Regions from separate parts of the Solibacillus sp. FSL W7-1324 genome, predicted to be linked through region 1. Evidence: riboswitches for the same ligand, from Rfam matches in the RefSeq annotation. Region 1 holds a riboswitch; the other holds the start of a gene.

Region 1 (16,904 bases):
GTTCGAAGCAATTATTTCATGACCGCTTCTATAAATACGAACATTACCCTAAAAAGCTTGTCCAAATCGAAACAACAATTATAAAAAGTTTACGTGATTTCCTGACTGCCAACGATACAAAGTATGACGAAGCTCAACAAAAAGTCATTCGATTTATGGATCAGTTTTCAATTATTAAACGTGAACTGTACGAACCGTTATCTTTGAAAAAGTAGGAGGTGGCTATAAAATGGGGAAGCAACTCAAGTCATTACAGCTTGACCATTATCGTTCACAAACATTTTCATCAATCGATGCACAGTATGAAGCCTATATAGCATTGTTCAAATCATTAGTTGAAGAGGGAAATACCGAAAACATAAATGACTTCCTTCGTTTTGATAGTGAACCTTTTATTTTAGCGAATAAAAATATGAAAATTTTGCAAATGCTATTGGACATTGAACAATATTTCATAGAAAATTTAAAAGGTTGTTTGGCAAGTCTCTATTTGGTAATAGGACATTGCTATTATTTCAGTATTGATTTTGAGCAGGCAAAGAAATACTACCGGCTTGCGAGCAGTCTGGCATTGGAAGATGGAAATTATTCACTGCTGTCACTCGCGATGAATAACTATTATGCAACACAAATGGATGAATTACCTAAAGATATTTTTTGGGAAATCAGCAAGATACCAGCAGTTTTTTTGAAGATGGGAAACCCTGATGATGAAAAGTTCATGCTGGTCCGTTTTATCACACATATTGAATTGTCTCTGCAGATGGGGAAAATGGATTATGCGAAAAAGTTATTCGATGAGTATTTTGAAGAGTACCCGTTCGAAAAATTTTCCCGAATCGATTTGCATGTCCGTGTATTAAGGGGAAAGATTCTTTTTAAAAACGGCCGCTATGAATGTGCAATCGAAGTATTGCATGAGGTGCTCCTGCTCTGTATGAAAGCTAATAGCCATAAGGATCTTGTGCAGGAATGCTATAAATATATTACCCAAGCGTATAAGCTGATAAATGAAGAAACGCTCCTGAAAAAGATGGAGCAGTACCAAGCCCGTTTTTACCGCAAAATAGAAACAGATAAACGCTATATGGAAAAATATATTAAAACGTCAACAACGAACCAATTTGAATTGGACAAAAGTTTTATATCGCCATTACATCAGTTTCAGCTCGCGGGTACATATTTATTAAACTCAACAAATGATACCGGGTATACGCTCGTATTAGTTGATTGTAAAGTGGTAGAAAACAAAAAAGAAAAATTAAATGATATTATTCATTTAATCAATGATGAAATGATGAGTGAGATGAAAGAGGTCATCATTACAAGCACCCGTGTTGATGAATCAACAATCGGCTATATTATTCAGCTATCGGAAAAATGTACAGATACGTTATGCGAAAAGGTATTTTATAAAATCCGGGAACTTTACCCGAAAAACGACAGCGTACTGGAAGCCATCTATTTTGCATCGGTAAATAATAAAGAAAACATTTTACCGAGCTATCAAAAATGCCTCGATTTAGCATATGCATATATTTATTATGAAATTTACAAATAGAAATCAACAGTAAAATGCGAAATATTCAAAAATCTCTTTCGTATTTGAATGACTACCTTTAAAATAAGGGTAGTACATCAAGGAGGTAGTGCCATGTTAGTGAAACAAAGATATATAAAGAAGAAAGATGTAAGTTTTGTAAAAGAGACGGATGCCATTAAAGACGTACTCGGTCAGCTAAATGACAATGGTTATAGATGCATCCCGGTATTGGATGAAGCGGGTGAAAAATTCGTCGGAAATATTTATAAAGTCGAGTTACTCGAGTATAAGTTAAAAGATGGCGACACGAAAGCACCTGTTAAAGCACTTACTGAAGAACCGGATGCATTTGTACACGAAAACAGTTCTTTTTTTGAAGTGTTCCATTCAATTAAACAATTGCCTTATTTGGCGGTTGTAGATACGAAAGGGAACTTTGCCGGCATATTACCTCATTCAAAAGTATTTGAGCTGCTGGAAGAAGCGTGGGGCTACCGTACAGGAAGCTGTGCAATTACAATTGCATTGCCGGACACGGACGGTATTTTAATCAGAGTACTGACGGCGGTAAAAAAGGTATGGCCGCTGCATTGTGTGTTCTCTCTTGATGATGATACAACTTATTTGCGCCGAGTGGTTATTACTCTGGCAAAAGGTGCGAAACAATCAACAGTGGACGAGCTGGAAGCCGCCATCTTAAAACAAGGTGCCCGCATAATTGATTTGGAAGTATTTGATAAAGAAAATTTTTAGTCCTGAAGCGATTCGTTCATTAGAGCGAATCGCTTTTTTTATAAAATGTGTACTAATACAGAATTAACGGAAAATAAGAGGGATTTTGGTGATATATATCGAAAAGTATATAGAAAGGGGTATGCCGGAAAGGAGTACACAAATGTTTATCCAAATAAATGAAGAGAAAATCGAATTTACTAAAGTAGAGATAATTGTACTAGAACAGGGAATCACCGACCTATTTGAGAGTTTTGATAAAAAAACGCTTGGCGAACTGACAAAACAGAAAAAGTATGAGCATTTAAAGAACTTTGTTGAAGAACAAAAGCACTTAAAGAATGTGCCGGCCGGTGCAGCAATAAAATCCTTAAAAGAAGAAGGGAATCATACTTACAGACAATTTTTGAATAATTACGGTGACCTGACATACTCCCGTTTTGTCGTCAGTGGTGACGAGGATTTATTGAAACGACGAGGCATTTATACGATCATCGCAAATAATGAACTGAAATTTTGCGGTGTGTGTGCAAGAACATTTAAAGAGCGTTTTAATCAGCATATCGGCAACATATATGCAAAAGGTTGCTACCGGGATGGAACGTCTACACATTGCCATGTTAATGCAAATATAACAAAGCTTTTGCAGACAAGCGATGTTCATTTTGCCATCTATCCTATGGAGAATGAAAAGGCGATGAACAAACTGAAAAATGCCATTGTGAAACGGTTCGAACCAGAATGGAATTTACGTTCCAACAGAGAGGTTTTTGAATTAACTTCAACATAATAATAAAACCTGCCTTTCATCTGACATGATAAAGGCAGGTTTTTTCATTTTACTACATTTTTCCGGTTTCATTTTCGACAAAAAGTGGGAATAGTAAGTGAAAAAAGTAGGTGATGATCATGCAGGCAGCATTAAAACATTACAGGCAAACACACAGCGAATATAAATGGCTGCATTTTTTGGCAGCTGTCGTATTGGTATTTACATCCGTATTCTGGTTTGTACTCCCGTACTTCATGATTAATTACGGAAAATATACGACAAATGTATTCCAGCAATCATTGTTGTTGATTGCCTTGTTCACAGTACCTTCCATCATTGTGACATTACATTGCTGGTTTATTAATTTTAAGGCAGCTTTACGATGGAAAAAAAGCGCTCCTAAGGAATGCGTATGGCGCTGGTCAATCAAGTTCCAGCTAATTACGATTTCAATAGTAGTGTTGTTTACTTCAGTTATTTATTCCAGTCTGTTTATTATTGATATGATTCGATAGTAAAATCTCCCTTCCCATATCAAATGTGCTAAAGTGTCACTCAGTTCAACCAGAAGAGCCTTTTATATGCAATGGTATTAACAACGGCACTTTCGCACATTTATCCCTTTAACCTTTCTCAGTTTCCCTATTACATGGACAAAAAATATTCATCTAAAAAAGGAAGTAAAGTATGGTGAAATTTGGTACGATGGATGTATCAATGTTAAGGAGAATGAAGCAGCATGAATACAGATTTAAATGTCCTTTTAGCTTTTGGAGCCGGTTTTTTAAGTTTTATTTCACCATGTACGCTACCGCTCTATCCTGCATTTTTATCCTACATAACCGGTATGACACTCGATGAGCTGAAAGCCGAAAAGGGAATGATGCAAAAACGCGCAATTTTACATACTTTATTTTTCCTGCTTGGCTTTTCGATCATATTTATCGCAATCGGATTTGGAACCTCGTTAGCGAAAGATTTCTTCTTCCAGTACCAGGATTTACTGCGTCAAGTTGGCGCAATTTTAATTGTTGCATTCGGTCTAATGATTGTCGGCCTTCTGCAGATCGACTTTTTAATGAAAGACCGCAAGTTTCAGTTCAAAAACCGACCATCCGGTTATTTCGGTTCGGTTCTAATTGGCCTTGCCTTCGCGGCGGGGTGGACACCTTGTACAGGTCCGATATTGGCAGCGATTATTACGCTTGGCGGAACGAATCCCGATTCGGCAATGTTGTATATGCTCGCATATTACTTAGGTTTTGCTATCCCGTTCTTTACATTATCATTCTTCATTTCTCGAATGAACTGGATTCGAACGCACAGCCAAAAAATTATAGTCGTTGGCGGCTATATTATGATCGCGGTCGGTATTTTATTGTTCTTTGACGGATTGACTTACATTATTAATCTTCTCTTGCCTATTTTCGATGGTTTTAAAGGATTCTAACTGTTCCATGCTTATTAAGACCATGCTATACTAAGGGAAGTAAGATAAGTGAAAAAGTGTGCATGATCCATTATATTATCTCGATAACACGATAATTTTACATTTGTTCATGCAAGAGGAGGAATATGATGTTCGACAGTATACCTTCTCACTATTTATTAATTGGTTCGACGATTATGGCAGTTCTAATGGGCTCTTTCGTAATGTTCATAAGACTGCGTGCACAAAAAAAGCCGGTAACCACGAAAAAAATACTTATCCCGCCTTTTGCAATGTCAACAGGTGCGCTGATGTTTATTTTTGAGGAGTTTCGTGTAGCGCCAATTCAAATAGTAGAAGCGGCCGCACTAGGCTTGTTATTTTCATCTGTATTAATCTTAACGTCGAAGTTCGAAGTGCGAGACGGCGCAATTTATATGAAGCAATCTAAAGCATTTCCATTCATATTAGTGGGATTATTAGTACTACGTATTATTTTAAAATTAATATTTGCCGAAACATTCGATGTCGGTGAACTTGCCGGTATGTTCTTTATCTTGGCGTTCTCGATGATTTTACCGTGGCGAATCGGTATGCTAATTAAATATAAGAAGCTTGAAAAATCGCATATTGTTGCATAAAAAAGACTGTCTCTAAAAGTTTTAAACTTTTAAGACAGTCTTTTTCTGTTAAGGAAATTATATACGATCGCGCTGTGGATAACATGAAACTAAATTTTTGTCCCCGTCCAGGCTAAAGCGCCAACTCCTCGGTCATTTCAGTCCCTCCGTGCAAAAGTGGTGAACCGTTTACTTTTGCGTCGGGCCTTCCTAGTCTTGCGGCTCAAACGATGTGAGTCATTGGGGGCATGCCACATGGATGTGGCGTTTTGCCCACTCGGAGTTGAACGGGCTCTTTAGCGCGTTTGTTCCTATGCCTCAAACAAATGGTCATAATTCGTCGTATCAATCTTCATTTCAGTAAGTTTTTTACGTAAAAACTTATGGTCGCGTTTTGGTGAAGCAATAATATAGCCGCGAATAATTAAGTCCAGGTCGATTTTAGAGGCACGCTCATTCAATGCGATTTCACCGATTTTACCGGCGATCTTTTCTTTCGCAACTTGGCGGAATAGCTCTGGTACAGGACTGACAAGCTCGGTAAGTAATTGTTTTTCATCTTCACCCCAAAGGTGAATCGTTTTATCTAAGTATATGTTTTGCCAATCTAGATCCGATTTACCATCCTGTTTCGGCAGAGCCTTCAAAAACTTGCGGAACATAAAAAAGCCGCCAATCCCCATAAGCGAAACCAATACTACAACCCAAAATAAAATAAACCATAAAAACCAGCCATCTAAGCCCACAATGTTCACCTCACTACTAAATATTGTCTAAGAAATTCTTTCTACTAAACTAATGGTGATATACCTCATTAATGTCTATTATATAAGGTTTTGTAAAATTTTTCATCGTCCTTGTCCCTTTTTTCTGTAAAACATGACATATATAGGGCAAGGAGGTGATAAACATGAACGAATTCGGATTTTTAACTGCAACGTTAACAGTATACTATCAGACAGGCCTTGATGAATTTAACGAGCCGATTATTAAAAGTTCCACATTCCGTAACCTGGAAAGAAATGCAACTGCACAACAGCTTTACACAGTTGCTACAACAATCGTCGGCTTAACAGATTACGATTTTATCGAATCTGTGAAAACGCAAAAAGATATTATTACAGACTAATTAAGATTAACGAAGTAAAGGAGGTGAGCGTATGGCACAAGTTCTACAATTAACATTTGCCAATATTGCAGGAAATACGATGACGATCAATATTAATGACCCGAAGCCAAATCTAACGGAGGCTGAAGTGAACGCTGCGATGCAGACGATTATTGATCAGGCGGTATTTTCGAAGGATGGATTTTTGTTTAATGTGAAAAAATCAGCGCGCATCGTTGAACGTAATGTTACAGCGATCGAACTGAACAGCTAATAGCAAGGGCGGGCCGGTGAAGTGTAATGCTTTACCGGCTTTTCAAATGTAAGGAGGGGATATTAATGGAGCAGTGGATAGCGATTCTTCAGGAAGTAACATTTCCGATCTTTATATCATTTTATTTACTGTATCGGATAGAAACAAAGCTTGAAGCGATTCATACCGCACTTGTATCATTACATCATCCTGCAGACAGAGCTTAAAAAGTTCTTCACAATGTTGACACACAACCATTCCTTCAATAACTATTGAGAATATACTAAATATTGGGTAAGATGAGAGTAATGTTCAAAGAGTGGAGAGAGAGAAATGAAAACGAAAAAAATAGTATTCGCACTTATGCTCTTGGCAGCAACCGTTCTCACAGCTTGCAGCAATTATCAGTTTAAACCGACGACAAACTTTGAAATTAGCGGGTTTACGATGACCGATCACCGGAATGATGAGGTAACACTGGAAAGTCTAAAAGGGGAACCATGGCTGGCGATGTTCATGTTTACAAGCTGTACAACGATTTGCTCGCCTATGACGATGAATATGACCCGGGTGCAGGACCACCTGGAAAAAAAAGGTCTGGAAAATTATAAAATTGTCGCGTTTTCAGTAGACCCGGACTACGATACACCGGAGCGTCTGACAGAATATTTATCGCGCCATAAACCGGTAGACGAATCAAAATGGCATATGCTGACAGGATACGATCAAAAATTTATCGAGCAATTTGGCAGAAACTCATTTAAAACTCCTGTCCAGGCAATTGAAGGGAATTCCCAAGTTATCCACGCCGATACATTTTTCCTCGTGGATGAAAAAGGAATCGCCGTGAAAAACTATTCAGGTTATGGTACTGGAGAAGATGGTGTTCCATATGAAACGATTGCGAGTGATATAGAAGCACTCATTGATGAACGTTTAAAATAATAGTGAAATGATAGATTAACTTGCGGAAAAAGTGCTGTAGCTTTTAACGCAAGTTTTTTTGATGAGTGGGAAGTGTTCTAATAAAATGTTAAATGTGCTAATAAACCCGCAGATTTTCTAATAAATTACGGAATTTCTAATATAGTTGCGGGATATGCTAAAATCAGTTCCTGTTCACTAAAAAGTACGCCAACTCTTCTAAAATCACCTGCATAAGGGCTAAAATAAATCAATTTCTTCTAATAAAAACTGGCACCAAAAAAGTGCGAAATGCCGGTTATACAACAGTTCGCACTTTTATCCAATTCTATTTAAAAAGTCCCTTTAAATTTCTCAGGCTTTACAACATAGCCCTCAATAATAAAACCGCAATCCGTACAAATAATATATTCAATATTGCATCCTAAACTTAATTTATTAACAGGTGACATCACACTGTACCCGCTATGTTTTCCTCTACCTAACTCCGTACCGCCACATTTAGGGCATTCATTTACTTTGGCGATCGATGTCATCTCTATCATCCTTTCGAAATTAATTACTCGGCAACAACATCTTGTTCTGTCAGCTTCTCTTCCTGCTTTTCCTGCATTCGATACGTGTATTTTTGCACAATTACATTAATATAAAAGAACATCCCCATGACAATTCCTGAAAATACCCAACTTGCCACTCGTTTATAAATCAGCATATCCCCATAGCTGTCAATTCCGTATTTCCGTAGCAGAAAGACCGTAATTCCTGCCATAACGAGCCCTCGAATTATGAACACAACCTGAATCAGCTGAAACCATCCGAAAATTCCTTTTTGGAAAAATAAATTTTTGCTGTCCTTTCTTGCATAGCCTTGCAAGTAGGCAAAATCAATTGCAACATACAAAGGAAAAGGCTTTTTAATGATAAATAATATTCCATAGATAAATGTGTAAAAAAGACCTAAATAAACATTATTCCAAATCATTTGCTCCGCTGAGCCTGCCAATAAATCAACCGTAGTACCTATAAGCATCGAGCTTAAAATAAACAAGCCCGTCACATTAAACTGCCGATCTTTTGCAAAGCGGTAAATTGTATAAATTATACCGGGAACGGTGGACAGCAGCATCGCGGCATAGTCACCAAATGGCTCCCGCCCAAACTTCCATATCGCATAAGGTAGGACTGCATAGAAAAGTAGTTCCAAAAAGATAAAATATTTATTTGACTGTGAATTATTCGCCATAAAAGCCTCCATTACATTGATTTCTTGTGTTAAATGAATTATATTACTGAAGATTATCCGACACTATGTTTTATAATTTAAAAACATGAAACAAGCTAATAAGCAAATGAAGGATGCTTTATCAATAGCACGATTTAGCGAAATTTTTTCAGTGTTGTACATATAACTCCTTTCGATAATTTGTAATATTATGTATATTCTTCTACGAATTACCTCTCGGAAAAGTTTCAAAATTTTAAATTCATTTACGATAGAGATAAAAGGATTGGGAAACTAAAAGTAAGTAGGTGCAAAAATACTATTAGCTTTTTAAAATATTTATGTTACAATAACTTTCAAATAAAATAATTTCCTTCGGGGTCGGGTGAAATTCCCAATCGACGGTGATGAGTTAATCTCTAAGCCCGTGAGCCACTTTTTGTGTGCAGGATTTTGGTGCAAATCCAAAGCCGACAGTTATAGTCTGGATGGGAGAAGGAATGGCAACACATTTTTAAAAATTTACTTTAAAATGTGATTTTTTGCTATACACTTTTCCTGTCGCGCCTTGTGACGGGATTTTTTTATTTTATTAAAAAGAATAATTTCCTTCGGGGTCGGGTGAAATTCCCAATCGACGGTGATGAGTCAGTCTCTAAGCCCGTGAGCCACTTTTTGTGTGCAGGATTTGGTGCGAGTCCAAAGCCGACAGTTATAGTCTGGATGGGAGAAGGAAGCAATGTCAGCAGTTTTTTGAAAATTACGTTCAAAAAGCTTATTTGATGATGCTTAATTTTCCTCTCATCGAACTCCGAAATTTTATCGGGGTTCTTTTTTAATTTTAAAAAGAGGTGAGCAGGATGTTTACAGGAATCATTGAAGAACTTGGAACGGTTGAATCGATCAGCCAGTCTACACAAGCGATGGAACTAGCCATTCGCGCAAGCAAAATTTTAGAGGATGTCCAACTTGGGGACAGCATTGCCGTTAACGGTGTCTGTCTGACAGTGAAACAATTCACAGCGACTGTATTTTTTGCGGATGTGATGCCAGAAACTGTCAAAGCAACAAGCCTCCAGCAACTTGCAGCAGGCATGCCGGTCAATCTGGAACGCGCAATGTCGGCGAACGGTCGTTTCGGCGGGCATATTGTTTCGGGCCATGTTGATGGAACTGCGACAATTCAGCGTAAAAGACCTGTCGCCAATGCAGTTTATATTGATCTGGCAATGGAAAAGCAATTAATTGCCGAATGTATCAAAAAAGGATCAATTACAGTGGATGGCACTAGTTTTACCATTTTTGATGTGACGGACACATTCATTACCATTTCCTTAATTCCGCATACGTTTGAGCAGACTGTATTAGGCTTTAAAAAGCCGGGAGATGTTGTGAACATTGAAACAGATCTAATCGGAAAATATGTAAAAAAACATTTACAAAATCAAACGGAAAGTACGATTACAATGGACTTTTTGCAACGAACAGGATTTTAAAGGAGTGGTAATAAATGAACACAATTGAAGAAGCAATTCAGGCATTGAAAAACGGTGAAATTATTATTGTCTCAGATGATGAGAACCGTGAAAATGAAGGAGATTTTCTTGTGTTAGGCGAATTCGCTACACCGGAAAACATTAATTTTATGGCGCTATATGGAAGAGGTCTTATTTGTACACCAATTTCATCTGCTATTGCAGAAAGGCTTTCCCTAAATCCAATGGTGCAAAGCAATACCGATACATATCAAACAGCATTTACGATAAGTATCGATCACATCCAGACAACAACAGGTATCAGTGCATTTGACCGTTCTAAAACGATGTTAGCATTACTGGATTCTCAAACAAAACCGGAGCATTTTCACCGTCCGGGCCATGTTTTCCCCCTCATTGCAAAACAGGGAGGCGTGGTGGAGCGTCCAGGACATACGGAAGCAGGCGTCGATCTGGCGAAGCTATGCGGTTCAAATGAAGTCGCGGTCATCTGTGAAATTATGAACGAAGATGGTTCAATGGCACGCATGCCGCAGCTTAAAAAGCTGGCACAAAAACATAACCTGAAATTTATTACTATCGAAGACTTAGTTCAATATATAAAATTAACTACCGTATTGGTATAAAAGGAGCAATTTATAATGGGAAAAACATTTGAAGCACAATTAGTCGGAACAGATTTGAAAATCGGAATTGTCGTTGGGCGATTCAATGAATTTATAAATGATAAATTATTAAGCGGAGCAATTGATGGCCTGAAGAGACATGGTGTTGATGAAGCAAACATTGATACAGCATGGGTACCAGGTGCATTTGAAGTACCGTTTGTAGCAAAAAAAATGGCTGAAACGTATAACTATGATGCCGTTATCGGTTTAGGTACAGTCATTCGTGGGTCTACAACACATTATGATTATGTATGTAACGAAGCAGCTAAAGGAATTGCAAAAGCAGGCTTGGACACAGGCGTTCCGGTAATTTTCGGCATTGTCACAACTGAAAATATCGAACAGGCAATCGAACGTGCTGGTACGAAAGCAGGCAATAAAGGGTATGACAGCGCAATGTCTGCAATTGAAATGGCAAACTTGAATAAAATGTTTAAATAAAGATTATTGAACGCCACTCCAAAAATTTGGGGTGGTTTTTTCTTTGCTTTCAATAACAAGTTTACAAATTATTTCCTGTAGATTATTATTATGTTATACGATATATCGCGTGACATAATAGTTGGAGGAATGAATATGTCTTATAATGGCGGACCGATGACGGAAGCAATGTATTATGTCCTGTTGGCATTAATGCGTCCAAACCATGGTTATCAGCTAATGCAATCCATTACAGAAGTATCAAAAGGCCGTTTGAAAATGGGGCCCGGCACATTATATGGTGTCCTGTCAAGAATGCAAAAAGACGGACTCATTGTTTTGTCAAAAGATGATGGCCGAAGAAAAATATATGAAATTACAAAAGATGGCGAGCATGCATTAAGAAACGAATATGCACGTCTGAAATCTTTAATTTCCGACAGCAGTATATTAGAGGAGGGAAACGATGGGTAAAATGGTACGTAAAATCCGACCAACCAACTATTGGCGAATCGGAGAACACGAAAGCTGGTTTTCGGACATGTCGTTACAAGGACTCCACCTTCATAAAATGGGAACTAATTTAGCCCATTTTAAAAAAGGTGACCCGAAGCGAATCGAATACCGCATTGAAGTGACAGGTAAAAAGTTAATTACATATGAGCAAATAGATCTGTACGAGGAAAACGGCTGGGAGTATGTTACAAGCTATCAGTGGTTTCATGTTTTCTCTTCGCCGGCTGAAAAAAACGCACCCGAAATTCATACAGATCCTGCTGAGCAGGCATTTACTTTGCAGCGGCTTTATAAAAAACTCGTATTTAATTTAGTATGGGTTTCTCTGGGAGTAGCCCTGATTTTAGGTATGCTTTTGGCGATGTGGTTTTTGGATGGAACGCCTGTTTTACGGTTGGTTGAAGGATATGTCGTTCAGCAAAGTACCATCACGATCCTCTATATTTACTATGTTATTAATGCGGTAAAAGCAATGCTGGCGATTAAAGAATTGAAAAAAAGTTTAAATGAAGGCAAAGCCATCAATCATCTCGCTCCATGGAAAAAGAGTTTGCGGAAAAATGGTGTATTGACGGTTGTCTTTATAGGGATTATTCTTGTATGCGGCTTAATTATGCCATTTTATCAACTGAAAAAAATGGATACCTTTACACTTCCAAAGAATGACGAAAACTTGCCGTTTGTCCGTTCAGCGGATATCGAACAAAATCCACAGCTGAACCGGGATGAATATTATACAGATGAATTCGGTTGGGCAAACCGTTATTCAACAAATTGGAGTATCTTTGCACCCGTACAGTTCGAGACGGACGAAATGTGGTTGGAAGAAAGCGAGACCTATTCACCGAGCGTTTCTTCTGAAATATACAATTTAACATTTCAGGCATTCGCTAAACCATTGCTGTCTGACTTAATGGAGTGGCATACGTATGGGGATGAGAGGGAAAGTTTCATCGAAAGGAAACATCCTGACTTTGATCATCTTGTTACGCGCGAGGATGAAGAATGGAAGCAATTAGTTGCTTCAAAAGGTAAGGTGGTAATGTATATACGTTATTACGGCTATGCAGATCTGGATGTAGTAGTGGAAAATGCAGCTCAGAAAATAGTGCTGCTTGCAGAAAGTTAATTCCAAGCGGTGTAAAAGGCAATCCTGCATGGTCAGGGTTGCCTTTATGCTGAGAATATTCTTAGTGCATCAGGAAGTGCTGAAATACTTTCCTGGTCCTAATTAATTATTTACAAACTTTCCCTTCTATTCTATGGTTAGGTCAGGTATATAAGGAGGGAGAGCGATGGCAGAAATCGTACGCAGATTAAGACCGGGCCAATATTGGCGCATCAAGGAACATGAAAGCTGGTTTTCAGATATGTCTGAACAAGGGCTTCATTTTTATGAGATAGGCACACATTTTGCGAAGTTTAAAAAAGGTGATCGCAAACGAATGGATTACCGGCTGGAACTGGCAAAAAACAAATATATATCGAATGAAAAAATTCGGTTATTTGAAGAAAGCGGCTGGGACTATATTGCGAGTGACCGTAATTTCCACGTATTTGCGGCACCGACTGATCGTAAAGTAAAGGAATCGCCAATAAATCGGGAAGAGCAATTGAGTATAGCAAGTGCTCTATTTAAGAAAACATTGATGAGTTTCATCATTATATTATTGGCTGTGATAGCCCTTTTTTGGCTAATTAGCAGTATTTGGTTCACAGGAAATACACCAACATTGACATTAATTGAAGGTCATATATTTACAACAATGGTCCTCTCATTATTGAACCTCTATTACTTGATCTCCATGGCAATGGGGCTTATAGGTATTGCACGCATACGACGCGACATGAATGAAGAAAATTATGATAATCATCATAAACCATGGGAGATTTTTTATCGCAATAACATAATAATGTATGTAATGACTATGGCTATATCGTTAATAGCGATTTTCATTCCGTTTTACCAGTTACTGCAGATGGATACACTTACATTACCGGAAGAAGATTCATCGCTACCGTTTGTAAGATTAGCGACAATTGAAAATGCGCCAAACCTTGAGCGCGACGTTTTTATGATAGATGAAGTAGATTGGGGAAATAATTACTCGGAAAATTGGAGTATAGTTGCTCCTGTACAATTTAGTACGAGGGAAAATTTCATTGAAAAGAAAGGGCAATGGTCTGACCCAAACAACAGTTATGAACCAAGTATTTCTTCGGAAGTTTATCGTTTAAACTTTAAATCCCTTGTTGCTCCATTAGTTGACGACCTAATCACAAAATATAGTTATGTAAATGAAGCAGAATCGTTTATAGAAAAAGAGCATAAGGAATTCGACCGATTACTTGTACGTCTTGGCGATAATAATAAAGAATTTATCTTCGTTAAAGACCAGGCTGTCATGTATATCGATTACTCCGGTAAGGTAGGGGCGGATGTTATTATAGAAAACGCTGCCGAGAAAATGGATTTACTTACGGAATACTAAGCGCAGATCCAGAATTTCTAATATAATCGTAAATCATCTAATATCGGATTGAAATCTTCTAATAAGTTGCCGATTTTCTAATATATAAGGCAATTGTTCTAATAAGTCTCTCAGATGTTCAAATAAACAGTTGAAATACGCTAATAAACCTTAGAAGTTTTCTAATAAAACGAAAAAACTTCTAATAAAATCAGTCGACGGTTACAAAATTTAGCCCGCCATACATAGAAAAAACCAAGCATGCTCAAGCATTTAACTGAAAAAACCTCTAGCTTCCTTCTGGTCAACGTGTTAACATATTTAAAAATTCAGAAAATGAAGGTGAGTAAATGGAGAATGTAGTGTTCTTTATTATTGCGTGTATACTACTGATTATACTGCCAGGTCCGGATACAGCAATCGTTACGAAAAATACGATTGTTAACGGACAAAAGGGAGGGTTTCAAACGATGGTCGGCTCTTGTGCAGGGTTAACCGTCCATACAATCGCAGCGGTTGCAGGTTTGTCTGCAATTATCGTGAAATCAGCCGTGGCATTTACAGTGCTGAAATATGTCGGAGCAGCGTATTTATGCTATTTGGGTATCAAAACATTGATGAGCCTCCGTGCTAAAAAGACAGATGCAGAAGAATTGATGACGGAAATTGAAGCAAAAGGCAATTCCTATTTTAAGCAGGGCCTTGTCACAAATATTACGAATCCTAAAGTAGCGGTATTTTTCCTTACGTTTTTACCGCAATTTCTATCAAAAGGGGCAGAACCGTTTTGGCCATTTTTAACGATGGGAATCATCTATATTGTGTTAACTTTTGTCTGGTTTGCACTCTATGTATTCTTATTGAACAAAATCCGTGAATTCATGAAAAAACCTGCTACACAATCGGTAATCGAATCATTGACCGGAGCTGTTCTTATCGGTTTTGGCATTAAACTAGCATTGGAAAAACAATCCTAATAGATAACCCAGAGAAATGTACAAATCCATTGCATTTAAATCGTAATCCCGATTAAACCGCATATTCTTTTTTGAAAAAGGGTATAGTTCCCTAATTCTAGAAAAAAGGATGATGAAAGATGGGTTTGTATATTACTATGTGGATAGCCATGATCGCGGTAATAGTGGTGAATGTGCTATCAAATACACTGCCGATAAACGGTCAAACGGCAGCAGATATTTCGGATCGATTAGAAGTATTATTTACGCCGGCAGGTTATGTATTTTCAATTTGGTCATTAATTTATGTATTGCTTGTCATATGGCTGATTACGATATACCGCAAAGTGAAAGACAATCGTTTTAACGGAAAAGTAGGGATTTTATTTATCATTAGCTGCATATTTAATATTGCTTGGCTGTTCAGCTGGCATTATGAACAGTTTATCCTGTCCATTATCGTAATGTTCTTTTTATTATTTACACTCATTGCGATTTATAAGCAGTATAAAAACAATGAAACCGGTTTTTCAGAACGCTTTCCGTTTTCGTTCTACTTAGCATGGTTATCCGTAGCGACAATTGCGAATGTGAGCTATGTGTTAAAATACAATGGGGTTGATTTGGGAATCTCTGAAGTGGTCGGATCACTCGTACTTGTCGGTGTTGCAGTTATTTTAGGGTATTTGGCTGTTGCCATCTCAAAGGATATCTTCTTTACCCTTGTTATCGTTTGGGCGCTGGTCGGTATCGCTGTCAAAACAGATGATGCGACAATGCAGTACGGAACAATCGTATTAACAATCATATTAATCATTGTGGCACTCATCCACTATATGCGCATGAAAACGAAAAGGCTAGTGTAATAATGAAGAAGGGTTGTAGTATAAGTCGAAACGGACTTGTACTACAACCCTTTATTTTTGGTAGTTATTTAAAAAATACAATCGACATAAAGCCCATGTAAAAACATAATGTAATCGCAAAAGTCATGGCAGCCGATACAACGACCGGTAGCTGTTTAATATAGCTTACAATGACAAGCCCAATGAACAAGGCAGTCATGAGGAAAAACCCTAACCCGATACCTGTCATTTGGAAATATCCGCGCATGCCTGCTTCAATCGAGCTCCGGTAAAATAGTTCAAAAAACGGTGAAATTTCCTGAACATAAAAGCTGGGTGGCTGTTGTTCACTATATAGCGCGGTAATGAACAAAATCAATACGAGCAAAATCGTTTCAATCCTTACCCATGTACGCGGTTCAAATAATGGCTTGTTCATTTTCAGTTTTATAAGCAGACTGTTAGCTAAAATAATAACTGTCAAAGGTACTAGCAGAACATGCTTAATAAAAAGAAACTGTCCGTAATTGCTCGACCAGCTTGTCACATAGCCCGGCACGATTGTGTCAGTCATAAGGACACCTGTTAAAGCAACAGCTGTAAAAGCTACAAGTGCAACAGGGGAGAACCATTTTAAAAAGGCTTCCCAATTTTGCGCATCTTTTGAGAAGAAGCTCATCATGATTAAAATGCCAAGCCATATACTGACAGCTAGAAGATGGACAAAATCCAGTACCGATCCGACAATCCCTGTCATCGAACCTGCATGACTTATATAACCAATTGCTGCCATTATGGCGATTAGAATAAAAATCGCCATGATCGCTATAAGCTTTGACGGTTTCTTTAGAAATTGGCGAAGCACTATAAGCAAAATAATTGTGAAACCTGCGATAGCCAGCCATGAATGGCCAACTTTAAATTTCATA
Region 2 (16,904 bases), 670 kb from region 1:
GTCGCTTTGCTTGTTCCATTCACCGTTACATTTGCCATACTTCAACACTCTCCTTTTTAATTGGTCCTACTCAGTTTTATATTGAAAGAAACGCGATAAATCGCCTTGACGTAGTGATGTCTTTTGCATGCGCTGTGCTTGCAGCATTTCTTCTCGTAAAATCGTACGCAATTCTGTATCTGTTACGCGTACTACGTCAGGTTTCTTTACATACTCTTTTGACCTCATTGCAAATACCTTTTTGACACCCGCCATATTAATGCCCTGGTCGAGTAGCTCTCTTATTTCCAGTAATGCATCAATATCATCAAGAGAAAACATCCTACGATTCCCTTCTGATCTGGCAGGGACGATTAATTCATGTTCTTCATAATAACGAATTTGTCTAGCCGTTAATTCTGTTAACTGCATCACCATGCTAATCGGCAGTAACGGCATCGCTCTTCGAAACTCTCGACTCATCATCTCGCCTCCCTCTTCTTACCATTTACTTTAAACCAATGTAACATCCATTGTCAATCTAATGTTATAAAAACTAACATATGATTTTTAGAACAATTTAATCGCATTATTCGAACATTTCCTGTATTGGTTTTTTAATCCATGTCAACTTTCTGGACATAATTTATAATGAAATGACGTAAAATTCCAATACCAAAAACTCACTTAGTTTCTTATTTAACTTTTTTTGCAAAATAATCGGTTAATTTACCCGCTGAAAAGTAATCGAGCTAAAATTCATGTATAATTATTACCATGCAAATTGAGGGGGAATTTTATGTCGAAGCAAGACATCGCAAAGTCAATCGGACAAAAAATCATTGTTATTATTGGCGGTTTAATCGCCGCTTATGGATTAGAAGCGGTATTAATACCAAATAACGTATCGGATGGCGGAATCACGGGGATTAGTATCGTTATTTCTCAGCTAACGCCAATATCATTAGGCCTGCTGATCGCCTTACTAAACATCCCGTTTATTTATTTAGGATATAAACAAATCGGAAAAACATTTGCTATCAATTCTGTTATCGGGATTGCATCATTAGCAATCGGTACTTCGCTTATGCACCATGTACCAACAATCATTACTGGTGATGCATTGCTTATTACAGTTGTAGGGGGGATCATTTTAGGTATCGGTATGGGTTTAGCACTCCGCAATGGTGGGGCTCTCGACGGGATAGACATGCTTGCTGTGTTACTTTCCAGAAAACTCCCTTTTGGTACAAGTGATCTCATTCTATTTTTAAACTTTTTCGTTTTCATTATCGTTTCGTTTGTTTTCGGATTCAAAGGTGCCTTGCTATCAGCAATTGCGTACTATATTGCATCGAAAGTTATCATAATTGTAGAAGAAGGACTAAGCGGCTCTAAAACATACAAAATTATTACGAACGAGCCACTTAAAATGGTCGAAACGATCCGGGACCGCTTAGGACGAAGCGCCACATTCAATACGGTATACGGTGCTTACTCGCATCAGGAGTTCCAAGAAATCACTTGCGTAATTAACCGAATGGAGGAAAGCAAAATAAAAGGAATCATTCGTGAAATCGATCCGAATGCCTTTGTGACGGTGTACGAAGTAGTCGAAGTTAAAGGCGGAAACTTCAAAAAGCAAAATATCCACTAAAACAGAAAACGGGTGTGTAAAAGGAAATTTTTCCTCTTACACACCCATTTTTTAATTCGTATTTACTTCACCGCTGCGATTCGGAATACATAATCCGATAACCGCCCCAACTACAGCCGGTACAATCCATCCTAAGCCAATTGAATAAAGCGGCAAGTAGTCCGCATAAATCGTTGAAATAGATGACAACAAACTTACTTCAAATGCCGGTACACTACCGATCAATGCATTGTATCCATCAATTATACTAATAAAGAATACGAGTAAAATGGCTCCCGCAAATACAGGCTTTTTATAATGGAATAGTGGTCCTGCAAGCGCCAATATGATCAACACTATCGCCAGTGGATAAAGGAACATCAATACAGGAATTGCATATGTAATAATATTCGTTAACCCAAAGTTCGCAATGATAAACGATACAACACATAGCACCACTACAAATGTTTTGTAGCTGACCTTCGGAAACACTTCATGGAAAAATTCACTACACGAAGTGATGAGCCCAATACTCGTTTTCAAACAGGCAAGTACAATAATAATTGCCAACAAAATCGCACCGTATGAGCCGAAGTAATGATCAGCAACAGCCGCAAAAATTTGCCCGCCATTTTCAAATGTACCAATTGCGGTCACACTTGATGCTCCCATGTAAGCAATCAGACCGTATATTAGCATCATTAATGCCATTGCAAAAATACCCGATTTCCAAGTCGCTTTTGCAATTTCTTTTTTATCTGTAATACCAGTACGCTTTATCGCATGGATGACTACAATACCGAACGCAAGTGAAGCAAGTGCATCCATTGTGTTATAACCTTCTTTGAAACCAGTCATAAACGCCTCGTTAATATAGGCTCCGGCAGGTTCCACGAATTTACCCATCGGTGAAAACAGACTAATTCCGATTAATACAAATAAAAAGATTAAAAATGCCGGTGTTAAGTACTTCCCTATAATGTCCATTATTTTCGCCGGATTTAACGAAAAGTAAAAAACAATCGCGAAGAATATAAAGCTGAATACCGCAAGCCACAATGTCGCTTGTGAAGGATCGATAAACGGTTCAAATCCAACAACAAACGGTACTGTTGCTGTACGCGGAATTGCAAAAAACGGTCCGATCGTTAAATATAAAGCCAATGCAAAAAACAATCCAAACACCGGATGTACTTTACTTGCCAAATCACGCAATCCATTACTTCCCGACAATCCGATTGCCAGAATTCCTAAAAACGGCAAACCAATTGCCGTAACTAAAAAGCCAATTAGCGCAAACCAATAATTCGTTCCTGCCAATTGCCCCATTTGAATCGGAAATATTAAATTTCCCGCTCCAAAAAACATACCAAACAGCATCGTTCCGATTACTGCATAGGTTGAAAATGGTATTTTTTTGTCCATCATATTCTCTCCTAAGATGTCATTTCATGGTGTTATAATGAAACGTCCAAATTTTCTTAACAATGTACCATATCATATCAGCACTATAACAGAATGACAATAGTAATAGTAAATATAAAAGGAGCGATGTCATAAAGTTAACACTTTTACGACATCGCTCCATAATTTATTATTTAATTAAGCTAAATATTGTCTGCGCTGATTTTCAATCCATACACGCATTGTACGGTAAAGCATCGTCACAACTACAAACATCATAATCCCTTTAACAATATTAAACGGTAAAATACCTAACACGATCGTTTCGTACATATTATATTCGAAGCCTAGTAAGTACGTGTACAGCGGTAAGAACGCCACATAGTTTAATGCCGCCATTCCAAGTGACATTACAACTGTAGAAACAACTAAGCCTGTCATTAACCCTTTTGCAGAAGGGAATTTTTTATAAATATAGTAAGCTGGTAAAATGAATAATACACCTGTAGCGAAGTTTGCCATATGACCTACCGGAATTCCTTCAGGAGCCCCTGTGTAAATCCAGTCAAGCACATTTTTAACAAGTTCAACTAGGATACCTGCAACAGGTCCCATCGTAATTGCCGCAATCAATGCTGGCACATCACTGAAATCAATTTGTAAGAATACCGGGAACCATGGTAGTGGGAAGTTTAACAACATTAGTACAAATGAAACCCCACTTAGCATTGCGATTGTTACGAATGATCGTAACTTTAAACTTCTTTTTTGCATATAAATCTCTCCTCTTTGCTGATTCCATCTCGCAAGAAGAAAGGACGTATCAAATCATTTCATGAAAAAACCCTTATGCTAAACTAGAGCATAAGGGAGAAATAGGCACACTTAAATAAAGGGTCCATCTGTGCATCTGCAGCCATTCCTGTTTTTTGGTATACGAAAAATATTCCGTTAACAAATAAGGAATTAGAAATAAATACTGCAAAGCACGGCATTTTCAAAAAATGACGACCGTACCTTCACCTTCTCCCATCCAGACTATACTGTCGGCTTTGGAATTGCACCAAATCCTGCACACAAAAAGTGGCTCGCGGGCTCGAAAAGTTTGACATAACTTCCTCCAAGTAAATGGTCAGAGGTTACAACTTTTATTACCGCCGGTCGGGAGTTACACCCTGCCCCGAAGATGAATCAATATGAAATTATGTAGCAATTACCTTGCTATAACTATTATTATATATAAAAAAAAGGAATTGTAAAGCCCATTGCTTACAATTCCTAGTAAAATTATTTGAATTATTGAAATTCATAATGGATACGGTTTGCCGCAACCGGCTTCTCTACTGGTTTTGAGAAGTCAAAACCGCCCCATTGTTCCTGTACGATATTTTCAAACTTTACCTGTTTATCAAAACTTGCCGCTGTCATGATTAATCCTTCAATCATTCGCATTGCTTGAGCAGGTTCATAATTCTCCAGGTTTAAAGGTTCTTCGAATGTGATCGTAACGATTGCATCTGCTTCTTCAACTTTTAAATAAACACCAGGCAAGATGACCGTTCTGTATATATCATTTGCTTCCACCGTCATATTTTTGATCGCTTCTTGCACATCTGTAAAGCTCATTCGGAAATTCGGACTTAAATATACCGCGCCATTCCGCATCTGATACATAAAATAATTATATTGAGCATTCTCGTCATTTAATAAAAACGGCTCATTAACATCACCAATATGGTCAAAGTAAATTGGTGTTCCGGCCATATTTTCTATTTCCACTTCCGTATATGCATCACTGAAAGTATCAATAAGGGACCCTAGATAATTCGATAAGGACGCTGTTCCCGCATCATATTGGTGATCTTCCGGCAACATATGGACAAGCTTATCCCCTTCCTCACGCAATTCCCCTTTATACGGATGGTATTCATTAAAGCCCATTGACTGTTCATCAAGCAGAGGACTGAATGTGTTATAAAGTTCCAGCAACGTCGGATTCTCTTTACCCGTTTTTTCAGCAACAACTTCATTTGGAATCAATATGCTTACAGGTACACTTTCCGCATCGTCCCCTGCAAGACCAATTGTAAATAATGTGTTGCCCTCCAGCTCGTTTTCATAAACTAAAGTCCGCTCTGGCTGTGCTTCCGTTGAGAAACTATTAATCATTGAGCGTTCAGTTTGGGTAGATGCATCTTCTTTTGCGCTCATTGTCATATTCTCTTCGGTTTCCGGATCGGCAAGATCGAATGTTTCATTTTGCATAGAAACCGACTCATTATTACCTATAAATTGCGCACTGATCAAAACAATAATAAATATGGATGCAATGGAAACGAACAATGGTGCCCATCGAATACCTTTTTGATTGTTTGGCTGCAGTTGAGGCGGATCTTCATTAAATGCTCCTTCATCCATTAAACGATTGAATACCTCATCTTTTGAACGATGATCGGTTACTTTCGGTGCTTTTTTCAGAAAAAGCTCAATCTCTTTTTCATCCCAATGCTCCTTTTTCATAATGGATTCGCCTCCCTTCCTTCTTGCGCTTCCAATAACAGCCGCAAATTCTTTAAAGCACGGTGCTGTGTCGTCTTAACCTTTCCGGTCGTCCACCCTAATATTTCCGCTGTTTCCTGAATTGAAAGTTCCTGAATGAACCGCATGATAATAACCATTTTCTGATCACCTGAACATTCCTCCAACGCTACCAGTAATTGATGGAGCTGATCATTTAATTCGGTAAATTGTTCAGGTGAAGGGACCGGGCTTACAAGTTGCTCTGTCTCCCAATCAAACGCTGTAAATGCATGCTTATCACGAACTTGCTTTTTTCTGAAATAGTCGATCGCCACATTTTTCGCTATAGAAAACAGCCAAGTCTTTTCCGAGCTTTTCCCTTCGAAACGGTCGTATGATTTCAATACACGAACGTATACTTCATGGGCAAGATCCTCAGCTGCGGAACGGTTTTTTACTAAGTAAAATAAGAAATTAAAAACATCCTGATGATACGTATCGTATAATCGATGGAAAATGGATTGCTGCACCCATCCCACCTCCATTCACGTAATTTGTCGTTTTCGAATCAAAAAAGTTACAACTAATCATCCGCTTCCAAACGATCTAGTCAGTTAAAAAGAAAAGTTTATCACTTTGAACAATTCAAAATGATAAACTTTTTAAGACTAACATAATTCCATTACCCTATTTTTATCAAGGTAATGGCAAGTAAAATGTAAAGGTTGTTCCTTGCTGTTCCACGCTATCAACCAATATTCTGCCGTTATGCGCTTCCACAATGTTTTTTGTAATGGCCAAACCTAAGCCTGTTCCGCCTTTTGAACGTGTACGTGCTTTATCCGCTTTATAAAATCGTTCGAATACATACGGTAAATCATCTTGCGGAATGCCCTGCCCCGTATCCTTGATTTGAATTTTAGCGTAGTTTTGCTCATTTTCTATCGAAACGGTTACGGATCCATCTGCAGGTGTATGGCGAATCGCATTGTCAATCAAGTTCGTTAACACTTGCTCGATACGGTCCTCATCAATCGAAATAAGCGTTTCGTCCGAAAAGTTCGTTTCAATATGCAGCTGCACATGTTTTTCTTTCGCTGTCTGGTCAAACTTATGAGTCATGCGTTCAATAACCGCCACTAATGGAACGTCTTCCTTATACAAGCTCATATGCCCAGATTCCATCCGCGCCAGGTCAAGTAAATCTGTTACGAGGCGACTCATACGCTGTGATTCATCGTATATGACCCTGATCATATCAGTCCGTTCTTCTTCTGTTGTCACAACTCCATCAATAATCGCTTCAGAATAGCCTTGAAGCATTGCAATTGGTGTCCGGAGCTCATGTGAAACATTGGCGATAAAATCTGATTTCAGCTTTTCCAATTTCGTTTCTTCTGTTTTATCACGAATAACAGCGACAGCACCACGAATGGAATCTCTGCTGTAAAGAGGACTGATCGTGATACTGTAATAAGATTTGCCCATTTCAAACTCTTCATCCAGCTGATCTTCGAAACTCAACACATGGTCAAGCATTTGATAAAGTTCATCCGGAATGGGCTTCGAGCTATCCAATCCATTTTCAACGAACCATTTTTGCAAGAGTCGCTCTGCAGGAGGATTGCTCACTAAAATTGTTTTATCACGGTTAAATGTAATAACAGAATCGGTCATCGATGTTAAAATGCTTGATAACTGTTCCTTTTCCTGATTGATTACTTCCAGATGATGCTTCAATTGACGGCCCATCTGATTGAACGCAACAGCAAGCTGGCCAATTTCATCATTTTGCTTTGTTTCAATTTTAGAATCGAAGCGGCCCTTTGCCAATTCAAATGCATGCTCTCTCATTTTACGCAATGGAAGCGTGATTTTAGAAGAAAGGAAAAATGCAAAAATTGTCGTCAATATAAACGCAATAGCCGCTGCTAAAACAACAATTTTTGTTGTTTCATTGCTCGTCTGGTGTAATGCATCTGGATTTTTATAAATAAAGACTGCCCCATGAAGATCCTCTACACTTTTCAGCGGGAAACCCAGCACAATATAGTCGGTACTGCTCTCTTCTTCCCGGTTTGAAGGCAGCGTCAGTTCCTTTACGATCGGCTCTGATGATGCATACACTTCTTCAAATGCTTCACTGCTAATGACTTTTTGCTGAATTTCTTCTTTATTGATGCCTTCTTGTCTTGCATACAATATTTCATCAGCATTTTTGGCGATAAGTACGTTTGTCGTTTCCGTCAATAGCTCCGAAATGATGGCAAACTGCTTATCATCGATTTCTTCCTCATCGATAATACTCGCTATAGCTGCGGCTGTTTGTCTTAAAGAAGCCTCGGACTGCTCGTTATGATAGTTTTCAAGAAACTCCAACATGAAAATTGTGAAAATAAACAGGACAAATGAAACGAGAAGCAAAATGGTTACCCATAGCTTCCCGACAATACTTGTTGCTATTCTAATCATTTACGACCTCGAACTTATAGCCGACTCCCCAAACCGTCACAATCATTTTTGCTGCATTTTCAGAAACACGGTTCAGCTTTTCACGCAGGCGTTTAACATGTGTATCCACTGTGCGCAGATCACCAAAGAAATCGTAATGCCAAACTTCTTTTAATAGTTGCTCACGGTCGAATACTTTATCGGGTGACTTCGCCAAAAAGTATAATAATTCGTATTCTTTCGGTGTTAAATTTACTTCCGTTCCATCTGCTGTTACACGATGCGCATCATGATCAATTGTTAAATGCGGGAACACAACTAAATCTTTAGAAGATGAAGCATTTGTAACAGGTGAAAATACTGCTGAACGTCGTAAAATTGCTTTTACACGCAATACGACTTCTCGCGGACTAAATGGTTTCACAATATAATCATCCGCACCAAGCTCAAATCCTTGTACACGGTTTGCTTCTTCACCTTTTGCCGTCAACAATATAATAGGCGTTGTTTTCTTTTCGCGCAGTTCAGCACAAACTTCCAAACCATCTTTTTCAGGCATCATTATATCCAACAAAATACAATGATAATCTTTTTCAAGTGCCATCGAAAGTGCTTGTTCTCCATTTTCCGCTTCTTCTACTGTATAGCCCTCACGCTCTAAATACATTTTTAACAAACGACGAATTCGATCCTCGTCATCCACAATCAATACAGAAATATTTTCAGACACAGGTGTTGCCCCTTTCAAAAACTCTATTTCTCTTCTCTATTGTACCTTTTTAGTGAACGATTGAAAAGAAAAGCCCAATCATTCTGATTGAACTTTTCTAACTTTATGACAGTTTATTAATTATTTTGCATAGAATTGGAAACTATCAAAATTGAAGTAAAAAGCTAATTTTTTGTCGCATTATGCATATGAATGTAATCCTGCGATTACGAGGTTAACCACGACTAAATTGAATAAAATAATAAGGAAACCAATTACCGTAAGCCAGGCACTCTTCCTACCTTCCCAGCCTTTTGACAGACGAAGGTGTAAAAATGCTGCATAAAACAGCCATGTAATAAGAGCCCATACTTCTTTCGGATCCCAGCCCCAAAATCGGCCCCATGCCTCCTGTGCCCAGATCATCGCAAAAATCAGCGCGCCTAATGTAAATACCGGAAATGCAATCAAGATCGAGCGGTAGGCAATTTCGTCCATCAGTGTCGAGTTGACCCGTTTAACTAATGGCTGAAACATTGTCGCTATCTTTCTTCTTGTAATCAGTCGAATAAGTAGATAAATGATAGTACCAAATAGTACAGACCAGAAAACAGTTGTTAGTTTCCGTGCATCGATCAATGCAGGCAGCTCAAATAGTGGTGTCATACGGTCTTCAGACAGTTCCACATATTCATTCATACCGAAAACAGCCGGCATCAAATACGTTGAAGTACTCACTTGATCCAATGTATCAACATATTCATACTTTGCTTCATAATCCATCGCATTGAATGTAACCGTTGCCACAACGAACCCTACAACCAATACACAGCAGAACATGACTGTTTCCAGCCAGAAACTTTCTTTTGAGCGTTCATTCATATTCACATTTCTCAGTAAGTAAATAAGTCCGGCTACCGCACTGATCCCAAAAATCGATTGACCTAATGCTGCAGTTGTAACATGGATTGTCAGCCAATGACTTTGCAGCGATGGTACTAAAGGACTTACCTCTGTCGGGAACATTGAGGCATAGGCAATGATCAATAACGCAATTGGCAATGCAACAACACCTAATGCCGCAACTTTATACGTAATGTAAATGACGATAAACGATAATACGATGAACATACCGAATGCCGTTGTAAATTCGAACATATTACTAACCGGTGCATGTCCTGTATACATCCAGCGTGTAATGAAATAACCTAACTGTGCAACAAACCCGATAATTGTAACAACAAGAGCAATTTTACCGTATTTATCTGCTCGTGCTGCTGCCGTATCATTTTTCACTTTAATTGCGCCTGCAAATAAAAATGTACCAACCAAGTAAGAAATGAATGCAGCGTACAGTAAATAACCGCTTAAATCGATTAAACTCATAAGGTTTTACCATCCTTTTCTGTTTCAACATGTTCATTGTTTTCTATTTCCTGTTGATCAACGTATTGCGGTAAATGAGCATGCTTCGTTAATGCATCTAAATCCTTTTTCATACTAAACCAGTTTTTATTCGTATGTGCTGCCAAGCGTATTGTTCCATCTGCCAGCTGTTCCACCCATATACGGCGATGGTTCCAATACGAACCGATTGCCACACCGATCATAAAGATGATGCCCCCAACGATTAAAATAGGGATTGTCCGATCATAACGGATCGTTAAACCCGACATATGGCGTGTTTCCACATTCGAAAACTTCATTTTATAAATATTGTCACCTTCAGGCTCCAGTGTTTGCTGGATTGCAACAAAGCTTGTCTCTCCTTCCGGTGTTTCAGGGGTAATCATTTTAAAAATAAATGCAGGATTATTCGGTGTCTGGGTCGCAGTTTGCGGTACCCCTTCTTTAAATCCTGAAAAGTCCGGATAAAATCCCATTAATTGAACTTGTGCACCATTATCAAGTGTATACACTTCCTGAGGGTTTGTTAGATCAATGCTGATTTGACCAAGCGATTGTTCTGTTTCCTTATTCGTTAAATCAAATACCATTGTTTTAATTTCATTCAACCGGAAATCCATCTGATAAAATGCATAGCCCTCATGCTTTAGCGGATGGTTTACCTGAATTCCGTATTGCTTTACTTCTTCCAGGTTTTCCGCCTGTCCCGGGACACTGTTTTCTTTTTGTTTGTACAATGTCACGTCCGTCTGGAAATTCTTCGCGACTACATTGACCCCTTGTTTGATTTGCTCGCCTTGGGGAACATTGTCGTAAGTTTCCAGAATAAATTTGTCATTCTTCAGGAAATACCCGTCCATACCCGGTACGGCACGTGTCTCGCCTTCGCGAAGCCACATCGATTCATCCACGTACATGCCTGGCACTAAATGCAGCATGACCCCGATTAGAAAAACGATCAATCCGACATGGTTAATGTATGCACCATAGCGGGAAAAACGCCCGCGTTCGGCTAAAATGGAACTATCTTCGCGACGCACATTATATTTTAAATTTTTTAAAGACTGTTCAACGAGCTGAAGCGTTTGCTCACGCGTTTCTGTTGGTTTTCCCTCACCAATAATTCGCTGACGCTTCATAAAGTTTGTATGTCGTTTAACCCGTTGATTTTTTAATGATTTATGTAATGGGATACCTCTGTCAATACTTGCAATAATAATGGACACGCCTAACATTAATACAAGTAATTGGAACCATAAGGACGAATAAAGATCCGATAAACCTAACGCGTAGTATATTTCACCGAACCATCCATAAACATCTGAATAGTACTTTTCCTTCTCCGCGTCTGTCGCTACGCTTATGTAGAACTCCTGAGGCAGTATTGTACCAATTGATGCTGCTATTAAATTGATAATAATGAGCGTAATTCCGACTTTTACACTCGAGAAAAAATTCCAAATCTTGTCGATAATTGACTTATTATAAGTTTTTGAACGTATGGCTGACCCTTCGTACCGCATATCTGCAATTTTTTTGCTTTTTTCCTCTGCGGATAATGGAGAACCGCATTTTTGGCAGAGCGTTGTACCTTCAGGATTTTCATGCCCGCATTCACAAAGTAGTTTATTCATTGCGTAAAACTCCTATTCCGGCTTTATTGACTCCATATATTGCACAATTTCTCCTTCGGTCATTTCTCCAGTAATAATACGGTCTATTGTACCGTCGGGTTCAATGAAAATTGATGTAGGCAGGGGTCCAATATTATAGGCAGTGAAAACACTCTTCGTTTTATCGATTGCAACCGGGAACGTCATCCCCATATTTGCCACATATTTTTTGACTTCAAATTCAGACTGGGCAAAGTTAACGGCAATAATCTGAACATCCTGGTGTTTAAATTCCGCATACTGACGAGTCATAGCAGGGAATTCACGTTCACATGGCTCACACCATGTACCCCAGAAATTCAGGACAACACCCTTTCCCTCGTAATCTTTCAATCTATGCTTTTCTCCATGCAAATCCACTACTTCAAAATCAGGCGCCTGTGCCCCGGCTTGTACAATATTAATTTTATCTTTCGTTACGGCAGCGTAAACTGTATAGCCGATTGCGATTGCTAAAATGGTTAAAATGATGCCTCGAGTCACAGAACGTTGTTTCTTTTTTTCCAAATAAAAAACCCCCTTCCACTTCAGCAACTACTGTTGCCTATTATAGCAAATTATTACAAAATTTAAATTCTTTTCTTTAAGAATGATTGATGAATCTCTTAAACTGTTAATTGTTATAATCAATTTTTCCTGTTTCAGCTAATACACGTAATAGTTTTACTTCATGTTTTGTCAGCTGACGGTATTCGCCCGGGCTAAGTCCTGTTAAATCTAAAAATGCAAAGCGCTCGCGCTTTAATTTCACAACAGGTGTACCGATTGCTTCAAACATACGGCGGACTTGGCGGTTTCGCCCTTCATGAATGGTAATCTCACAAATAGCTTTCCCAGCTTTCTCATCAAAACTTGTCATACTTACTTTTGCCGGAGCCGTTTTTCCGTCTTCCAGCTTAATGCCGCTTTGTAGTTTCATTAAACCTTGTTTAGTCGGAATTCCTTTTACACGCGCAATATATGTTTTGTCGATTTTGAATTTCGGATGTGTCATCAAGTTCGAAAACTCACCGTCATTTGTTAATAGCAATAAACCAGTCGTATCATAATCTAAACGCCCTACCGGGAAAATACGCTGATGTACATGCTTTTTAAAAATATCCGTTACTGTTTTCCGACCTTTATCATCCGTAACTGCCGAAATATAGGCACGTGGTTTATATAATAGGAAATAGACTTTATCTTCTTTTTCCAGTTTTACGCCTTCTACTTCAATCGTATCCGAGTTGGATACTTTTGTACCAAGCTCTTTCACTACGACTCCGTTTACCTTTACTTTACCTTCTACGATTAATTGCTCTGCTTTACGTCGTGATGCAACGCCTGCATAGGCAATCACTTTTTGTAATCTTTCCATAAGTTCACCTCATTGATTGATAAACTGCGAAGACGCATACTTCATCAGCATTCGCCTTTGCACTTTTCGTTTACTGCTCTGTTAATTTTAAATATTATTGCTGTAATCCACAAATACGAGCGAAAATAAATCCTTAACGATTAAAAATTATGTCATACTTTTAGCACTTAATCAATTGCGCCTTGCATAATTGCGTCCGGATACGGCTTTGAGGTCCACAGGATGTAGGTCAGTCAGCTGTTGTCGCATGAAGCGATGTTTTTAAGCTGACTACCTTGTTTGGAACTCCTTTTCGAATCCATGACATCCTGGCACTTAACTTCAATCCAGTAGTGAAAGATATTCACTTTTAGATTATTTTACTGTTACAAGCTTTGAGGATACGAGCGCTTCATCTGCATATAAAAGCCAAACCCCTCGATCCGAGCCTTTTAGTCGTGAAACTTTAACAATATGTTCAAAGTTCGGTCGTTCTTTCTTATGAAGCAGCATTTGGAACGGTTCATCCAATTCGATGGCCAGTCCGTTCGCATTGTATTTACCTTTTTTCACAATCGTTTGCTTTTCAAAATTGTTGTCGATGAAATCCGCCAAGTTCCGGTGGATATTCCAGTCATTTCCTTCATTAATAGTAACGACAACAAATGATTTTTGTTCCCGCTCAAAGTATGTTGCCAATGTTCGACCTGCAACTTTTGTATAGCCTGTTTTCCCAGCGATGGCTCCTATCTTCTCATGCATCAGTCGGTGCTTATTTCTCCACTGTCTGCCATCCGAAAAGTTTTGTGTAGAAGCAATTTTTCTGAACTGGGGATTCATCATTGCAATTTGCAGCATTTTCGCCGTGTCATAGGCAGAGGACAGATGGGCTTCATTGTGCAGCCCTGTAGGATTTGTAAAGGTTGTTTCATTCAACTGATAAAGCTCGGCCTTCTCATTCATAAGCTGAACAAAGCCTTCTAAAGATCCGCCAACATGTTCCGCAAGCGCAGTAGCAGCATCATTTCCCGATTGCATCATTAAACCATGAAGCAAGTAATCAATCGTATACGTCTCGTTTTCCATTAAATAAATGGATGAACCTTCCACAAGCGAGGCTTCCTTTGAAACGACAACTTCATCGGTAAGCTCACTGTTTTCCAAAACGACCAGGGCCGTCCAGATTTTTGTCAGGCTGGCGATCGGCAGGCGTGCATGTTCATTCACACCCATTAACGTCCGTCCATTTTCCGCATCAATCACAACATAGCTATTGTACGACGCTGCCTGGATTTGTGACGCACCACTCAAAAACACGAACAATACAACAATAGAAACAAACCACTTTTTCAACAGGCCACTCCTTTAATTTTGGTTAAATGTTTCCTGGAACTTCGTTAAAAATAAATCTGTCGGCTGATCATCTTCCTGATCCACTTCTTCCGGTAACGGCGGCAATTCTTTAATATTTTTTAAGCCAAAATAATTCAGGAACTCTTTAGTCGTCCCATATAAGATTGCCCGTCCTGTTCCTTCCGCCCTGCCAACTTCCTGTACAAGTGCCCTTGAAACGAGTGTCGCAATCGGGCGTTCGCTTTTCACCCCTCGCAGATCTTCCACTTCCGCGCGCGTGATCGGCTGCTTATACGCTATAATTGCCAGAACCTCTAATGAAGCTGTGGTTAATACTTGATTTGTCGGGTTTTCGATTAATTTTTTCAGTGTGTCGGTCACTTCCGGTTTTGTCGTTAACTGATATGTACCGGCAATCTGTTTTAATGTAATCCCCCGCATTTCCTCCTCATTGTAATGAGACAGCAGTTCGCTTAATCCCGCTTCAATATCCATTGGTTCTACTTCTATATATTGTGCAAGTTGTTTAACGGTCATACCTTCATCACCTGCTACGAATAATAGTGCCTCAATTCGGCTCAGTAAGTTGTTCGAATTCATCGCCAATTTCCTCCTTTGTCAATAATACGGATAAATCATCGAAGTTATTTTGCTGTTCGACAAAAATCACTTGGCGCTTCATCAATTCCAGTAATGTTAAAAACGTCAATACAAGCATTGGCTTATCCTCTGCTTCAAATAATTGCGAGAACATCACTCTTCCGCCTGCATTTTTTAAAATGTTTACAACGGAACGCATTTGTTCCTTCACTGAAATTTCCTGTCTTGCAATGCGCGTTGACAATGGTTTTTTCAATTGTTTACGACGCATTAGTTTTTGAAATGCACTTAACATGTCGTAAACATTTACATTTTGATCAAAAAGCGCCAATTGTTCTTCCGGCATAAATTCCGATAAATCTGCCGGCGCTTTCGTGAATACTTGCCCACGTTCTGTTTCCAATTCCTGAAGCTGGACAGCCGCTTCTTTATACTTTTTATATTCGATTAACCGTGCAACAAGCTCTTCCCGGGGATCGACCTCATCGATTTCGAGCTCTTCAGCATCGATTTCATTTTCATTAATCGGAATGAGCATACGGCTTTTAATCGCCAGTAATGTTGCGGCCATGACTAAATATTCGCTTGCTTCATTCAATTCCAATGTTTGCATCGCATGGATATGATCAATATACTGTTCTGTTAATTCCGCCATTGGAATATCATATATATCAATTTCCAAACGATGAATTAAATGCAATAATAAATCTAGCGGCCCGCTAAAGGCGTCTAGTTTCACTTCGTAAGACATAAAATACCACCTATCGTTAATCGGAAATTATCATTAGCATCTAATTCACGCTATGATTAATTTTACGTTTTGCTAGATACTTTATTCGTCATAATCCAACAAAATATAGCAGAACCTATCTAATTAGTATAGAGGAAAGGGGACAACAATGCATCCTTTGTTTCATCCACTATTTATCGATTATTGCGCTTATTTTAACGGCAATAATGACTATTTTGAATGCCATGAAGTTTTAGAAGAATATTGGAAGGAAATCGCACCGAAAGAAAAGCTGCATCCTTTAGTAGGCTATGTCCAGCTTGCGACAGGTATGTACCATTGGCGGCGGGGAAACGTTACTGGCGCTGCACGCATTCTGGAAAAAGCGATTGTTAATTTTGAGCTGAACTACGAAAGTGAATTTTTCGAATATATTGATGTGAGACAAATGCTAATTCTGATGAAAAACAAGCTTCGGAAAATACAGGAAAACGAACCATTTTCACAATTTCCGCTTCCTATTACAGACCGGCAGCTGCAAGAACTGGCACAAGAAAGAATAAAGTCGGTTCCTCCAATGGAATCACACTTTATTTTCAATAAACATATGCTGCGGGACCGGTCAGAAATACTGGAAGCAAGAGAATTAAAAAAAAGAAGTCGACAGTAAATTAGTCGACTTCTTTTAATATAGGTATACATTTTTGGACAAATGCATTTGTAACTTCATTCGCTTGAATATGTTCATATCCCATATTCTGCAGCTCCTGTAACATTTCTAATGCGACACCTTCACCGCGATACGACGGGATGACTGTAATATGCTGAACGACTACAGCATCATCTTCTTCTGCAATCCCGATCGCCCCAACATATTCTTCCCCGTTTTTCCATAGGAAAAGTGTCCAATTTTCTTTTTGCTCATATTGTTGAATGGTTTCCATTAAGCGTTTAATGTCTTTTTCTTGTGGCATTAACGAAATTAATCCCATTGCAATTTTTTCAAGTGTTTTTTTATATCGAACTAACATTTTACATTCCCTCAATTCTACCATTGCACATCCTATCAAAAGATCGACCGAAATGCAATAACACAATTTTCCAAC

The links. A riboswitch is a leader RNA that binds a small molecule or an ion and turns the genes downstream of it on or off. The one in region 1 is predicted to bind FMN.
Region 2: linked by a shared signal. The riboswitch ahead of MKY71_RS05995 (ECF transporter S component) and the one ahead of ribE (riboflavin synthase) in region 1 are both predicted to bind FMN.

What each region holds. Positions count from the first base shown of each region.
Region 1 covers NZ_JBBOYH010000001.1:1,912,502-1,929,405, reverse strand. Annotated here, with positions in the region: gene MKY71_RS09350 (serine protease) at 1-215, shown strand, start outside; gene MKY71_RS09345 (tetratricopeptide repeat protein) at 230-1,561, shown strand; gene cbpA (cyclic di-AMP binding protein CbpA) at 1,655-2,296, shown strand; gene MKY71_RS09335 (hypothetical protein) at 2,439-3,065, shown strand; gene MKY71_RS09330 (hypothetical protein) at 3,185-3,562, shown strand; gene MKY71_RS09325 (cytochrome c biogenesis CcdA family protein) at 3,787-4,497, shown strand; gene MKY71_RS09320 (CcdC family protein) at 4,626-5,117, shown strand; gene MKY71_RS09315 (DUF2621 domain-containing protein) at 5,408-5,842, opposite strand; gene MKY71_RS09310 (DUF1659 domain-containing protein) at 6,007-6,225, shown strand; gene MKY71_RS09305 (DUF2922 domain-containing protein) at 6,257-6,478, shown strand; gene MKY71_RS09300 (YvrJ family protein) at 6,544-6,684, shown strand; gene MKY71_RS09295 (SCO family protein) at 6,791-7,402, shown strand; gene MKY71_RS09290 (transcription initiation factor TFIIIB) at 7,714-7,917, opposite strand; gene MKY71_RS09285 (VC0807 family protein) at 7,941-8,624, opposite strand; FMN riboswitch at 8,971-9,107, shown strand; FMN riboswitch at 9,207-9,342, shown strand; gene ribE (riboflavin synthase) at 9,464-10,099, shown strand; partial or broken gene ribB (3,4-dihydroxy-2-butanone-4-phosphate synthase) at 10,114-10,722, shown strand; gene ribH (6,7-dimethyl-8-ribityllumazine synthase) at 10,741-11,208, shown strand; gene MKY71_RS09265 (PadR family transcriptional regulator) at 11,344-11,661, shown strand; gene MKY71_RS09260 (DUF2812 domain-containing protein) at 11,654-12,832, shown strand; gene MKY71_RS09255 (DUF2812 domain-containing protein) at 12,999-14,195, shown strand; gene MKY71_RS09250 (LysE family translocator) at 14,525-15,151, shown strand; gene MKY71_RS09245 (TspO/MBR family protein) at 15,271-15,996, shown strand; gene MKY71_RS09240 (copper resistance D family protein) at 16,061-16,904, opposite strand, start outside.
Region 2 covers NZ_JBBOYH010000001.1:1,241,163-1,258,066, reverse strand. Annotated here, with positions in the region: gene glnA (type I glutamate--ammonia ligase) at 1-38, opposite strand, end outside; gene MKY71_RS06010 (MerR family transcriptional regulator) at 67-462, opposite strand; gene MKY71_RS06005 (YitT family protein) at 779-1,636, shown strand; gene brnQ (branched-chain amino acid transport system II carrier protein) at 1,688-3,040, opposite strand; gene MKY71_RS05995 (ECF transporter S component) at 3,218-3,793, opposite strand; FMN riboswitch at 4,037-4,211, opposite strand; gene MKY71_RS05990 (hypothetical protein) at 4,316-5,539, opposite strand; gene MKY71_RS05985 (RNA polymerase sigma factor SigX) at 5,536-6,069, opposite strand; gene MKY71_RS05980 (ATP-binding protein) at 6,236-8,011, opposite strand; gene MKY71_RS05975 (response regulator transcription factor) at 8,004-8,720, opposite strand; gene ccsB (c-type cytochrome biogenesis protein CcsB) at 8,901-10,085, opposite strand; gene MKY71_RS05965 (cytochrome c biogenesis protein ResB) at 10,082-11,740, opposite strand; gene resA (thiol-disulfide oxidoreductase ResA) at 11,753-12,286, opposite strand; gene MKY71_RS05955 (pseudouridine synthase) at 12,393-13,136, opposite strand; gene MKY71_RS05950 (D-alanyl-D-alanine carboxypeptidase family protein) at 13,491-14,468, opposite strand; gene scpB (SMC-Scp complex subunit ScpB) at 14,481-15,068, opposite strand; gene MKY71_RS05940 (segregation/condensation protein A) at 15,037-15,819, opposite strand; gene MKY71_RS05935 (DUF309 domain-containing protein) at 15,968-16,468, shown strand; gene MKY71_RS05930 (GNAT family N-acetyltransferase) at 16,470-16,829, opposite strand.